DNA from 2 places in the Streptomyces sp. NPDC000941 genome. Region 1 is predicted to be linked to the other one. Evidence: riboswitches for the same ligand, from Rfam matches in the RefSeq annotation. Region 1 holds a riboswitch; the other holds the start of a gene.
The links. Region 1 has a riboswitch for thiamine pyrophosphate ahead of ACWDSL_RS49840 (thiamine ABC transporter substrate-binding protein). Riboswitches for the same ligand answer to the same signal wherever they lie in the genome.

Region 1 (6,820 bases):
GATGGTTTGGCTCCCCCCGCCATCTGGCACGAGGCCGTACGCACGTCTGCGACACTGGTTGAACCATGCCCAAGCCCGGAGAACTCACATTCGTCACGCCGCGCGGAGCCAAGAAGCCCCCGCGGCATCTCGCCGACCTCTCGCCCGCCGAGCGCCGCGAGGCCGTGGCCGCCCTCGGAGAGAAGCCCTTCCGGGCCGGCCAGGTATCGCGCCACTACTTCGCCCGCTACAGCCACGACCCGGCCCAGTGGACCGACATCCCGGCCGCCGCGCGCGAGAAGCTGGCGGCCGGGCTGCTGCCGGACCTGATGAGCGTGGTGCGCCACATCAGCTGCGACGACGACACCACCCGTAAGACCCTGTGGCGGCTGTTCGACGGCACGCTCGTGGAGTCCGTGCTGATGCGCTACCCGGACCGGGTCACCATGTGCATCAGCTCCCAGGCGGGCTGCGGCATGAACTGCCCGTTCTGCGCCACCGGCCAGGCGGGCCTGGACCGCAATCTGTCCACTGCCGAGATCGTGCACCAGATCGTCGACGGGATGCGGGCGCTGCGGGACGGAGAATTCGGGGGGTCTGGGGGGTCGTCCCCCGGGGGGAAGCGCAGTCCCGGTGGCCCGGCGCGGCTGTCCAACATCGTCTTCATGGGCATGGGCGAGCCGCTCGCCAACTACAACCGCGTCGTCGGCGCCATCCGCAGGCTGACCGACCCGGAGCCGGACGGCCTCGGCCTGTCCCAGCGCGGTATCACCGTCTCGACCGTCGGGCTGGTGCCGGCGATGCTGCGGTTCGCCGACGAGGGCTTCAAATGCCGTCTCGCGGTGTCGCTGCACGCGCCCGACGACGAGCTGCGCGACACCCTCGTCCCGGTCAACACCCGCTGGAAGGTCCGCGAGGTTCTGGACGCCGCGTGGGAGTACGCGGAGAAGTCGGGCCGTCGCGTCTCCATCGAGTACGCCCTGATCAGGGACATCAACGACCAGGCATGGCGGGCAGACCTGCTGGGGCGGCTGCTCAAGGGCCGCCGGGTGCACGTCAATCTGATCCCGCTCAACCCGACGCCCGGCTCCAAGTGGACCGCGTCCAGGCCCGAGGACGAGAGGGCGTTCGTGGCCGCCCTGGAGGCACACGGCGTGCCCGTGACCGTCCGGGACACCCGGGGGCAGGAGATCGACGGGGCGTGCGGGCAGCTGGCGGCGACGGAGCGCTGAGGGCCGGCTGATACGGTGCCCTGGCACCACCCTCGTGCATACATCCACATCTCGTACAAGTGAACATTCCGACAGGGGAGCGCGAACAGCGCTGAGAGTGCGGCTCGGCCGCAGACCCTCGGACCTGATCCGGGTCATACCGGCGTAGGGAGTCAGTCTCATATGAACAGCCGTCTTCGGCATGCCGTCGTCGCCGCCCTCTTCGGCTCGCTCGGCCTCACCACGCTCGTCGCCTGCGGCGAGGATTCCGGCTCCGCAAAAGGCTCCGGTTCCAAGACCGTGAAGCTGGTCTCGCACGACTCGTTCGCCGCGTCGAAGGCCGTGCTGAAGGAGTTCACCCGGCAGACCGGCTACAAGGTGCAGGTCCTGCCGGGCGGCGACGCCGGGGCGGCCGTCAACCAGGCGATACTCTCCAAATCGCATCCCCAGGGCGACGTTTTCTTCGGGGTCGACAACACTCTGCTCTCCCGCGCGCTCGACAACGACCTGTTCGCCCCCTACCAGGCCAAGGGCCTGGACAAGGTCCCGGCGGCCCTCCAGCTCGACGCGGCCGAGCACCGCGTCACCCCGGTCGACTTCGGCGACATCTGCGTCAACTACGACCGCAAGTACTTCGCCGACAAGAAGCTGGCCCCGCCGAAGACCCTCGACGACCTGACCAAGCCCGCCTACAAGAACCTCCTGGTCACCGAGAACGCGGCCACCTCCTCGCCCGGCCTCGCGTTTCTGCTGGGCACGGCCGCCCGGTACGGCGACGACGGCTGGCAGGGCTACTGGAAGAAGCTCAGGGCCAACGGCGTCGAGGTCGTCGACGGCTGGGAGCAGGCGTACTACGACCGCTTCTCCGGTTCGGCGGGCGGCGCCAAGGGCGACCGGCCGCTGGTCGTCTCGTACGCCTCCAGCCCGCCCGCCGAGGTCGTCGACGCCAAGCCGCGGCCCGCGCAGGCCCCTACGGGGGTCGCGACGGGAACCTGCTTCCGGCAGGTGGAATTCGCCGGACTGTTGAAGGGCGCTTCGAACACCAAGGGCGGCAAGGCGCTGCTGGACTTTCTGCTGACCAAGCAGTTCCAGGAGGACGTGCCGCTCAACATGTACGTCAACCCGGCCCGCGAGGACGCGAAGCTGCCCGAGCTGTTCACGAAGTACGGTGTGAAGATCGCCGACTCGGCCACCCTGGACCCCCGGAAGATCGCCAAGAACCGTGACCAGTGGGTCAAGGCATGGTCCTCGCTCGTCCTGTAAAGCGGCCTGCCACTGAGCCGGAGGAGGCGAAGGAGCGCACCGGGCGGCGGCGCGCGCGGCTGCGCGAGGCGGCGCTGCGGCTGACCCTGATGGCCGTGCCCGCCGCCTTCTTCGCGCTGTTCTTCCTCTATCCGGTGGCCGCCATCGTCACCCGCGGGCTGCGCGTCGACGGCCACTGGCGGCTGGGCCGTATCGGCGATGTGCTCACCGACCCGGCGGTCCTGGACATCCTGTGGTTCACCGGCTGGCAGGCGGCCGCCTCCACCGCCCTGACGCTGGCGGTCGCGCTGCCCGGCGCGTATGTCTTCGCCCGCTTCACCTTCCCCGGCAAGCGGCTGCTGCGCGCCGTCGTGACCGTCCCCTTCGTCCTGCCGACCGTCGTCGCGGGCTCGGCGTTCCTGGCCCTGCTCGGCCACGGCGGGCTGCTGGACAACCTGTGGGGGGTGCGGCTCGACACCTCCGTATGGGCGATCCTCCTCGCGCACGTCTTCTTCAACTACGCGGTGGTGGTACGGACCGTCGGCGGGCTGTGGGCGCAGCTCGACCCGCGGCAGGAGGAGGCCGCACGGGTCCTCGGCGCGAGCCGCCTGGCCGCGTGGCGGCGGGTGACGCTGCCGGCGCTGGCGCCCGCCGTGGCGGCCGCCGCGTTGATGGTCTTCCTGTTCACCTTCACCTCCTTCGGCGTCATCCAGATCCTCGGCGGCCCCCGGTACGCCACCCTGGAGGTCGCGATCTACCGGGAGACCGCCCAGCTGCTCGACCTGCCGACCGCCGCCGTGCTGACGCTGGTCCAGTTCGCGGCCGTGGCCGCGGTCCTGGCCCTGCACGCGTGGACCGTACGGCGCCGCGAGGGCGCCTTGAAGCTGGTCGCCCCCGAACAGACCGCGCGCCGCCCCCAGGGCGCGGCCCAATGGGTGCTGCTGTGGGGCGTGCTCGCCGTCGTGGCGCTGCTGATCCTGCTGCCGCTCGCGGTCCTGGTCGAACGGTCCCTGGACGCCCCCAGCGGCTACGGACTCGACTACTACCGCGCCCTCCAGTCGGTGGCGGACAGCGGCGGGACGTTTTTCGTCGCCCCTATGGACGCCGTTTGGAACTCCCTGCGCTACGCCGCCGTGGCGACCGTCTTCGCCGTCGTCGTGGGCGGCTTGGCGGCGGCCGCGTTGACCAGGAAAGCGGGCAGACTGGTACGGGGCTTCGACGCGCTGCTGATGCTGCCGCTCGGCACCTCCGCCGTCACCGTCGGCTTCGGCTTTCTCATCGCGCTGGACGAGCCGCCGCTGGACCTGCGCGCCTCATGGATCCTCGTACCGCTCGCGCAGGCCCTGGTGGGCGTGCCCTTCGTCGTACGGACCATGCTGCCCGTGCTGCGCGCGGTGGACCACCGGCTGCGCGAGGCGGCGGCCGTGCTCGGCGCGTCCCCGCTGCGGGCCTGGCGGGAGGTGGACCTGCCACTGGTCGCGCGGGCCCTCGGGGTCGCGGCGGGCTTCGCCTTCGCCGTCTCGCTCGGCGAGTTCGGGGCGACGGTGTTCATCGCCAGGCCCGACCACCCGACCCTCCCGGTCGCCGTCGCCCGCTTCCTCGGCCGGGCCGGGCAGCTCAACTACGGCCAGGCCATGGCCCTGAGCACGATTCTGATGCTGGTGTGCGCGGGCTCCCTGCTGGTACTCGAGCGGATCCGCACCGACCGTTCGGGGGAGTTCTGATGACGCTGCTGCGACTGGACGAGGTGACGGTCCGCTACGGCGAGCGGGCGGCGCTGGACGCCGTGGACCTCGAGGTCGCCGAGCACGAGACGGTGTCGGTGCTGGGGCCGAGCGGCGGCGGCAAGTCCACGCTGCTGCGCGTCGTTGCGGGCCTGGAACGGGCCCACAACGGCCGGGTGTGGCTGGCCGGGCGGGACCAGACGGGGGTGCCCACCCACCGGCGCGGCGTGGGCCTGATGTTCCAGGACCACCAGCTCTTCCCGCAGCGTGATGTGGGCGGCAACGTCGCCTTCGGGCTGCGCATGCGCAAGGTGGCGCGCGCCGAGGCGGAGCGCCGGGTCGCCGAACTGCTGGAACTGGTCGGCCTGCCGGGCGCGCAGCGGCGCGCGATCGCCTCGCTGTCCGGCGGCGAGCAGCAGCGGGTCGCGCTGGCCCGCGCCCTGGCCCCGCGGCCCAAGTTGCTGATGCTGGACGAGCCACTGGGCCAGCTCGACCGCGGGCTGCGGGAGCGGCTGGTGGTCGAACTGCGCCAGCTCTTCGGCGAACTGGGCACCACGGTCCTCGCGGTCACCCACGACCAGGGGGAGGCGTTCGCGCTCGCGGACCGGGTGGTGGTGATGGACGGCGGGCGCATCGCGCAGACCGGCACCCCGCTGGAGGTTTGGCAGCGGCCCGCCACCGAGTTCGTCGCCCGCTTCCTCGGCTTCGACAACCTGGTTGACGCCACCGTACGGGGCGGGAGCGCCGACACACGCTGGGGCGAGTTGCCCGTGCCCGACGGCACCCCGCCCGGGCCGTGCCGGCTGCTGGTCCGCCCGGCCGGGGTACGGCTCACCTCCCTCGAGAAGGGCCTGCCCTGCACGGTGGCGGCGCGCACCTTCCGCGGCGACCGCGTGGCCCTCGTCCTCCAACCGGCGGGCGCGCCGCGCCTGGAGGCGGCGTGCCCGCTGCGGGACGCGCCGAAGGAGGGGGAGCGGGTCGGCGTCGCTTTCGACGCGGACGATGTGGTGGTGCTGGGCGCGGGCTCGTAACCGCTGATGTGCCACAGACGGGAGTAGCAGGTGGTCAGCCCGCTGACGGCGGCCGTCGGATACGGATCCGACCCCGCGGCGAAGCTCACCAGGACCGCGACCGGGCGAACCGCTCCGGTCGCCCAGGGGTAGGCGGGGGCGGCGGCTCGGGCGGGCGTCCGCCGCCCGTGGAAGGGGTGCGCATGGCGTCATTTCTTCGTACCACGGCGGCGGGCCGCGTCACCGTACGGGTTGATACTCGGGCCCCGTCTTCCGCCCACGGCGTGCCCCCTTGTCACACCACGGTGTGATGCCGGACTTACCTCCTGCGTGTGACGCGGCGGGGCAGGGTCGTTCGTAGCCTCGGGCCGTATGACCGAGCAGCCACGCGGGATGCCGCGCACCCTCGTGATCACCAATGACTTTCCGCCGCGCCAGGGTGGCATCGAGACCTTCGTCCAGGCCATGACCAGCCGCTTCCCACCGGAGGCTGTCGTCGTCCACACCTCGTCCGAGCCGGGCGCTGCCCCGTACGACGCCGGCCTGCCCCATCTCGTCGTCCGCGACGGGGCTCGCACGCTGCTGCCCACCCGGCGCGCCACCAGCCGCGCGGTGGAACTGGCCCGCCGCCACCGCTGCGACAGCGTGTGGTTCGGCGCCGCCGCGCCCCTGGGGCTGATGGCCGGGCGGTTGCGCCGCGAGGCGGGGGTGCGCCGGATCGTCGCCACCACGCACGGCCACGAGGTGTGGTGGGCCCGCACCCCGGGAACCCGAGCGCTGCTGCGCCGCGTCGGGGCCGGGGCGGACACCGTGACCTACCTGGGAGCCGCCACCCGCGCGCCTTCGCCGTCGCCCTGGGGTCCGCCGCCGCGGCCCGGATGACCCGGCTGGTCCCCGGAGTCGACACCTCCGCCTTCCGCCCCGGGCTCGACGCGCGGATCGTACGCGAGCGCCACCGGCTCGCCGGCCGGCAGGTGATCCTGTGCGCCGCCCGGCTCGTCCGGCGCAAGGGTCAGGACGCGCTCATCCGGGCCCTGCCGCTGGTGCGCCGGGCCGTGCCCGGGGCCGTTCTGCTGCTCGTCGGCGACGGCCCCTACGCGTACGGGCTGCGCCGGGTCGCCGACGCACACGGCGTCAGGGACGCCGTGGTTTTCGCGGGCGGGGTGCGGCACCGCGCGATGCCGTCCTATTACGCCGCCGCCGACGTCTTCGCGATGCCGTGCCGCACCCGCAAGGGCGGCCTGGAGGTCGAGGGCCTGGGCATCGTCTTCCTGGAGGCGGCCGCCGCCGGGTTGCCGGTGCTCGCCGGGGATTCCGGCGGCGCGCCGGACGCCGTCCGGGACGGCGAGACCGGGCATGTCGTCGACGGCCGCGCCACGCGCGCCATCGCCGACCGGCTGATCGCGCTGCTCCAGGACCGGCCCGCCGCCCGGGCCATGGGCGAGAAGGGGCGGGCCTGGGTGTGCCAGGAGTGGAGCTGGGACGCCTCGTACCGGACGCTGGCCCGGCTGCTCAGCCCGTAGGAGACGCCGCCCGGGATGCCCAGCCCGCCCGGGACGCCGCCTGGGCTGCTCAGCCCGCCTGGGACGACGCCGCCCGGGACGCTCCCACCGACGCCCCCAGCGAAATGAGCGCGCCCGGAGCTTCGTCCACC
Region 2 (6,820 bases), on a different contig from region 1:
GGCGGCGCATCGCGACGGTGGTCAGCTCCGTACCGGAGGCGAGCAGCGAGCGCTCCATGACCTCCAGGCTGGGCGCGCCGCCCGTGCCCATGATCAGGCGGGAGGAGAAGGCGGTGCCCGCGATGGTGAGCGGGTCCGGATCGGGGTCCGGGCCCGGGTCCGGGGCGGGGCGCATGGTGGCGTACGTCGTGTTGTGCATCGTTTCGGCCATCTGGGGTTCAGCCTCCTTGGACCGCGGTGAGGATTTCGACCCGGTCTCCGTCGCCGAGCGGGGTGGCGGGCCACTGGCCGCGCGGGACGACCTGTTCGTTGACGGCCGCGGCGACCCCCGAGCGCGCCGGGGTCAGCTCCGCGACCAGCAGGTCGAGGGTGGTGCCGCCGGGGAGTCGGCGGGGCTCACCGTTCACGGAGACGGTCATGGAGGCGGCGGTCGGGCCGGGCGTGGACACGCTCATAGGGGCTGCTCCTGCGCTACGGGGGTGGTGGGGCCGATGGGCGCGGCCGGGAAGCGCAGCGGGGAGAACGGCCGGGCCTCGTCCGGGAGTTCGCCGCACGTCAGCACCTCGGCCATGACGTCGCCCGTGACGGGCGTGAGGAGGACGCCGTTGCGGTAGTGGCCGCCGGCCACGAGCAGGCCGGGCAGTGCGCTCGGGCCGAGCAGCGGCGCGTTGTCGGGGGAGCCGGGGCGCAGCCCGGCGCGGGTCTCGACGAGCGGCAGCTCGGTGATGCCGGGCACCAGCTCATGCGCGTCGCGCAGCAGTTCGTAGACGCCGCCCGCGGTGACCGTGGTGTCCCAGCCGAGCTCTTCCGAGGTGGCGCCGACGACCAGCTCGCCGTTCTCGCGCGGCACCAGATAGACATGTCCGCCGCGCACCTCGGCCCGTACGGTCCGGGACAGGAACGGCGCGTACGCGGGCGGTACGCGCAGCCGCAGCACCTGGCCCTTGACGGGGCGTACGGGGGGCAGCGCGCCCTCGGGGACGCCCTCGAGCCGCCCGCTGAAGCTGCCTGCGGCCAGTACGGTTTGCTCGGCCGCCAGCAGTGTGCCGTCGGCGAGTTCGACGCCGGTGGCGCGGCCCGCCGCGAGCGTGAGCCGTTCCGCGCGGGCGCGGTGGAAGACCACGCCGGCCCGCTCGCACGCGGTCAGCAGTGCCGCCGCCAGCCGCCGCGGGTCGACCTGGTGGTCCCCGTCGACGCGCAGGCCCCCGCGTACGCCCGGCGCGAGCATCGGCTCAAGGCGCCGGCATTCGCGCCCTGTCAGCCACTGCGACTCCAGCCCGAGCCGCCGCTGGAAGTCATGGAGTTCGCGCAGGTGGGCGCGGTCGTCGGGGTCGAAGGCCACGGCGAGCGTGCCGCAGGTGCGGAAGCCGACGTCCTGGCCGCTCGCCTCCTCCAGCTCGGCCACGAACTCCGGATAGCGGCGCGCGGAGGCGAGGTTGAGGGCGAGCAGCGTCTGCTCGCCGTAGTGGAGCTCGGTGACGGCCGCGAGCATTCCGGCCGCCACCTGGGCCGCGCCGCCGCCCGGCGCCGGGTCGGCGACGGCGGTGCGCAGGCCACGCTGGGCCGCCCGCCACGCCGTGACCAGGCCGATGATGCCGCCGCCGACGACCAGCGCGTCGTACGGCCGGCCCGGCCGCGTACGTGATGATGCGTGCATGGGCGTAACGCCCCTCCCTTCGCCGGCATGACCCGGATCAGGTTCGTACGGTCGGAGGCCGCTCCAGCCTCCCTCTCAGCCCGCTGCGTCGGGCTCCCGCGAGTGCTTCGTCCCGCCAACCCTAGTACGAGCCCCGGGGTCCCGGCCGCTCCTGTGCCCGAGATCTCGTCAGTCGGTTCTCCGGTGCGCCCCCTGCGCCGCCCTACAGTGATCGTGTGAGCGATGAGACGACGAAGCCGGCGTCCCCGGGGGGCAGCGGGCAGCAAGTGGTGATCGTCGGCGCGGGAATGGCCGGGGTGCAGACCGCTGTCGCGCTGCGCGACCAGGGCTGGACCGGCGGCATTCTGCTGCTCGGCGCCGAGGCGCATCAGCCGTACGACCGGCCGCCGCTGTCCAAGGCCGTGCTGCTCGGCAAGGCCGAGGGCTCCGCCTTCGACGTGGACTTCGCCGCGCTCGGCGTCGAGCTGCGGCTCGGGGTGTCCGTGACCGGCCTGGACACCGGCGCCCGGCGGCTGGAGACCGCGTCGGGCCCGGTGTCGTACGACGTCCTGGTGATCGCCACCGGCGCCGAGCCGATCACCCTGCCCGGCGGCGAGGGCGTGCCCGGTGTGCATCTGCTGCGCACGCTCGACGACGCGGAGCGGCTGCGCCCGGTGCTCGCCGGGCAGCGCGAGATCGTGGTGGTCGGGGCCGGCTGGATCGGCGCGGAGTTCGCCACGGCGGCGCGCGAGGCGGGCTGCGCCGTGACCGTCGTGGAGGCCGCCGACCGCCCGCTGGCGGGCGCCCTCCCGGCCGAGGTCGCCGCCCCCATGGCCGGCTGGTACGCCGACTACGGCGTCGAACTGGTCACCGGCGCGCAGGTGGCCTCCGTGGACGAGCAGGGGGTGCTGCTCCAGGACGGCACCCGGCTGAGCGCGGACGCGGTGGTCGTCGGCATCGGGGCGCGGCCCGCCACGGGCTGGCTGGCGGGCTCGGGCGTCGAGCTGGCCCCGGACCGGTCCGTCGCCGCCGACGAACAGCTGCGCACCTCGGCGCCCGACGTCTACGCCGTCGGGGACTGCGCGTCGTTCCCCTCCGCGCGCTACGGCGCGCGGCTGCTGGTGCACCACTGGGACAACGCCCTCCAGGGGCCGCGCACCGTCGCCGCCAATGTGGTCGGCAGCCGGACCGCGCATTTCACCGGTTCGGTCTACGACCCGGTGCCGTATTTCTGGTCCGAGCAGTTCGGCCGCTTCGTGCAGTACGCGGGCCACCACGCCGCCGCCGACGAACTCGTCTGGCGCGGCGATCCGGAGGGCGCGGCCTGGTCGGTGTGCTGGCTGCGCGACGGGGCGCTGGTCGCCCTGCTGGCCGTCGGCCGTCCGCGCGATCTGGCCCAGGGCCGCAAGCTGATCGAGCAGGGCTCCCGGCTGGACCGCGCCCTCGCCGCGGACCCGTCGGTGCCGCTGAAGTCGGCGGTCCTGTGACCCTCGGCGCACCCCCGCGGCGACCTTGACCGGGGCGCGGCCGACGGCGGTGTCGACGGCGTCTTGCCCGGTGCCCGACTACCCACTGTCAGTCCCAGATGGCAGGCTTGTCCCGTGACCGAGATTGACGCAAAGATCGATGCTCTCGTCCCCGCCTGGCTCACCGTCCCCGACATCGCCGAACGGCTCGGTGTCGAGGTGACGCGCGTGCGGCAGCTGGTCAAGGAGGGTCAGCTGATCGCCGTGCGCCGTGGCGAGAATCGGGTGCTCCAGGTGCCCGCCGAGTTCATCGGTGACGGAAAGGTCGTCAAGGGCCTGGTGGGCACCCTGACGCTGCTGAGGGACGACGGCTTCAGTGACGAGGAGATGCTGGAGTGGCTCTTCACCCCGGACCCGAGCCTGCCCGGCACCCCGGCTCAGGCCCTGCACGAGAATCGCGGCACCGAGGTCAAGCGCCGCGCCCAGGCGCTCGCCGTCTGAGCCGCCGCTGACCCACCGCACCATCCGCACCATCCGCACCATCCGTACCGTCCGTACCGTCATCGTCTGAATCAACACCCGCGGCGTACGGGCCGGCCGCTCCGGTCCGTACGCCGCCGACACGCCGCCCACACACGGCCGGAACGCTGCCGATCCAGCCGACCGTCCAGCCGACCGTCCAGCCGCCGATCCAGCCGCCGATCCAGGGGGAAAGCCGTCCCAATGGCCGCCGCCACTGCCACCGCCACCGCCCGCGAGCAGCTTGCCGACGCCCGGCTCTATCTGTGCACCGACGCCCGCCGGCGCCAGGGCGATCTGCCGGAGTTCCTGGACGCCGTCCTGGGGTCGGGGGTGGACATCGTCCAGCTGCGCGACAAGGGCATGGAGGCCCGCGAGGAGCTTGACCATCTCGCGGTGTTCGCCGACGCCTGCCGCCGGCACGGCAAGCTGCTGGCGGTCAACGACCGGGCGGACGTCGCCCATGCCATCGGCTCCGATGTGCTGCACCTGGGCCAGGGCGATCTGCCGGTCCCGGCGGCGCGCGCGATCCTCGGCGCGGATGTGCTGATCGGGCGGTCCACCCACGCACCGGCCGAGGCGGAGGCCGCGGCCGCCGAGCCGGGTGTCGACTACTTCTGCACCGGGCCCTGCTGGCCCACCCCCACCAAGCCGGGGCGGTCCGCCCCGGGCCTGTCGCTGGTGCGCCACACGGCCGCCCTGAAGCAGGCCCCGCCCTGGTTCGCCATCGGCGGAATCGACGCCTCGAACCTGGACGAGGTGCTGGAGGCGGGCGCGCGGCGGATCGTCGTGGTGCGGGCGATCACCGCGGCCGCGGATCCCGGCGCGGCCACCGCCGAGCTGGCCAAGCGGGTGCGCGCTCGCGACCTGTGAGAGATCTGTGGCTCTGCCCGTCGTCGGCCCGTCGTCGTCTCATAGTGGTCTCATCGTCGGCAAAGTGTCCGCAGTACGGACCAAGACCCGGCGAAAGGGATATAACACCCCCGCCCGCTGTCCGTGTGCCGCACCGCTGGCTAACCTTCCCGTATGGCCCTTGGCACAGCCTCCACCAGGACAGATCGCGCGCGGACGGTGCGTGATCTGCTCGCATCAGGCGAGCAGTCGTATTCCTTCGAATTCTTCGCCCCGAAGACGGAGAAGGGAGAACAGACGCTGTGGAACGCCATCCGTCGGCTCGAAGCCGTCTCGCCGACCTTCGTCTCCGTGACCTACGGAGCGGGCGGCTCCTCCCGTGAGGGGACCGTGCGCGTCACCGAGCGCATCGCGACCGACACCACGCTGACCCCGGTCGCGCACCTCACCGCCGTCAACCACTCCCGCGCCGAGCTCCGCAACGTCATCGGGCAGTACGCGGGCGCCGGAATCCGCAACATGCTGGCGCTGCGCGGCGACCCGCCCGGCGACCCGATGGGCGAGTGGGTCCGCCACCCCGACGGCGTCGGCTACGCCGCCGAACTGGTCGAGCTGATCAAGGAGTCGGGCGACTTCTGCGTCGGCGTCGCGGCCTTCCCCGAGATGCACCCGCGCTCGGCGGACTGGGACACCGACGTCCGCCACTTCGTCGACAAGTGCCGCGCGGGCGCGGACTTCGCGATCACCCAGATGTTCTTCTACGCGGAGGACTATCTGCGGCTGCGCGACCGGGTAGCCGCCACGGGCTGTACGACGCCGATCATCCCTGAAATCATGCCCGTCACAAACGTGAAGCAGATCGAGCGCTTCGCGCAGCTGAGCAATGCCGCCTTCCCGCCCGACCTCGCGGAGCGGATTCTGGCGGTGAAGGGCGACGCCGCGGCTGTACGCTCGATCGGAATCGACTACGCCACGGAATTGTGCGCGCGGTTGATGGCCGAGGAGATCCCCGGACTTCACTTCATTACGCTGAACCACTCCCCGGCGACGCTGGAGATCTACGAGAATCTGGGACTGCATCAGCGGTCCTGAGGACGGCAGCCGACGGGCGGCCGCACGAGAGGGGCGGGCATGGGCTGGACGGTCCTCTACATCGCGTTCGGCGTGGTCGCGCTGTGGCTGCTGGGAGAGGTGCTGCTGCAGTACAAGGCGCGGCTGCGCTGGCGGCTCCTCGCCTTCACCGGTTTCCTCGGTGTGGTGGCCGGAGTGCTCATCCCGTCCGTGCCGGTGATCGGCGCGGGAGCGATCACCTTCGCGGTCGGCCAGACGTACGTCACGTTGTCCTTCCGGCGCGGCTTCGCCGCCGGGTGGGCGCTGCGCGGGGTGCCCGGCCTCAGCCGCAGGGAGGACGAGGACGCCCCGCCCCCGGTGGACGCCGACCCGACGCTCCAGGTCTCCGATCTGGAGGCGGTCCCGATGGCCGCACAGGAGCCGCCCGCGTACCAGCCGGAACCGCCCGCGTACCAGCCGGAGCCGCTGCCGGACGACACGGGCGAGTACGGCGTCTACGGCGACTCCGCCGCGCACGCCGCACAGAGCACGCCGGGCGCGGGGGCCGGCGGCTACGGCGGCTATGAGACCTACGGCGGCTACGCGGACGCGGCCCAGGGCCACAGCAACGGCCAGGACGTCTACGCGGACGCCGGGCAGTACGGCTACGGCGCCGGGGCGTACGCGGGCTACACCGACCCGTACGGCGGCTCCCAGCAGCCGGGGTACGACCAGCAGGGCGGTCAGCAGTACGGCGACCAGCACCAGCAGTACGCCGGGCAGTACTCCGCCTACGGCCAGGACCAGTACGGCGGCGGCGACGCGCTCGGCGACCACTACGCCGCGGAGCCCTCCTACGGCGGGCAGCAGCAGTACGCCCCCGACGCCGGGATGCAGCCCGGCGGGGGATGGGTCCCCCAGCAGCGCGACGGCGACGGCGAGCTTCCGCAGGACCAGTCGCAGTACCCGTACCAGCAGCAGGACTACAACAACGGCGGCTACGACGAGCGGTACCGCTACTGACTGACGCCGCTGCTGACTGACGGCTGAGCGCCGACGGCTCTCGTCGGCGCCGCGTCACTGCGGCAGCATCGCCGTATCAGCGCCGTACCGCCGCAGTGGTCGCTGCGGTCGCTGCGGTCACTCCGAGCCGCGCCAGTCCGCGCCGCCGACGATCAGGCCGGCCACCATCGTGCCGGACATCCCCGCATGGGCCGGCCCGCCGCCCGGATGCGCCCAGCCGCCCGCCAGATACAGGCCCGGCAGCCGGGTCGTGTTCGCGGGGCGCAGAAAGCGG

Region 2: another riboswitch for thiamine pyrophosphate. It lies ahead of thiO (glycine oxidase ThiO); the one in region 1 lies ahead of ACWDSL_RS49840 (thiamine ABC transporter substrate-binding protein).

The regions. Positions count from the first base shown of each region.
Region 1 is NZ_JBSFMM010000334.1:57-6,876, forward strand. It holds gene rlmN (23S rRNA (adenine(2503)-C(2))-methyltransferase RlmN) at 66-1,211, shown strand; TPP riboswitch at 1,275-1,379, shown strand; gene ACWDSL_RS49840 (thiamine ABC transporter substrate-binding protein) at 1,374-2,453, shown strand; gene ACWDSL_RS49845 (ABC transporter permease) at 2,543-4,156, shown strand; gene ACWDSL_RS49850 (ABC transporter ATP-binding protein) at 4,156-5,187, shown strand; partial or broken gene ACWDSL_RS49855 (glycosyltransferase family 4 protein) at 5,560-6,689, shown strand; gene ACWDSL_RS49860 (LOG family protein) at 6,739-6,820, opposite strand, start outside.
Region 2 is NZ_JBSFMM010000287.1:2,054-8,873, forward strand. It holds gene ACWDSL_RS47690 (thiazole synthase) at 1-175, opposite strand, end outside; gene thiS (sulfur carrier protein ThiS) at 219-419, opposite strand; gene thiO (glycine oxidase ThiO) at 452-1,657, opposite strand; TPP riboswitch at 1,654-1,767, opposite strand; gene ACWDSL_RS47705 (NAD(P)/FAD-dependent oxidoreductase) at 1,873-3,123, shown strand; gene ACWDSL_RS47710 (Rv2175c family DNA-binding protein) at 3,238-3,603, shown strand; gene thiE (thiamine phosphate synthase) at 3,826-4,494, shown strand; gene metF (methylenetetrahydrofolate reductase [NAD(P)H]) at 4,648-5,565, shown strand; gene ACWDSL_RS47725 (hypothetical protein) at 5,605-6,546, shown strand; gene ACWDSL_RS47730 (phytoene desaturase family protein) at 6,664-6,820, opposite strand, start outside.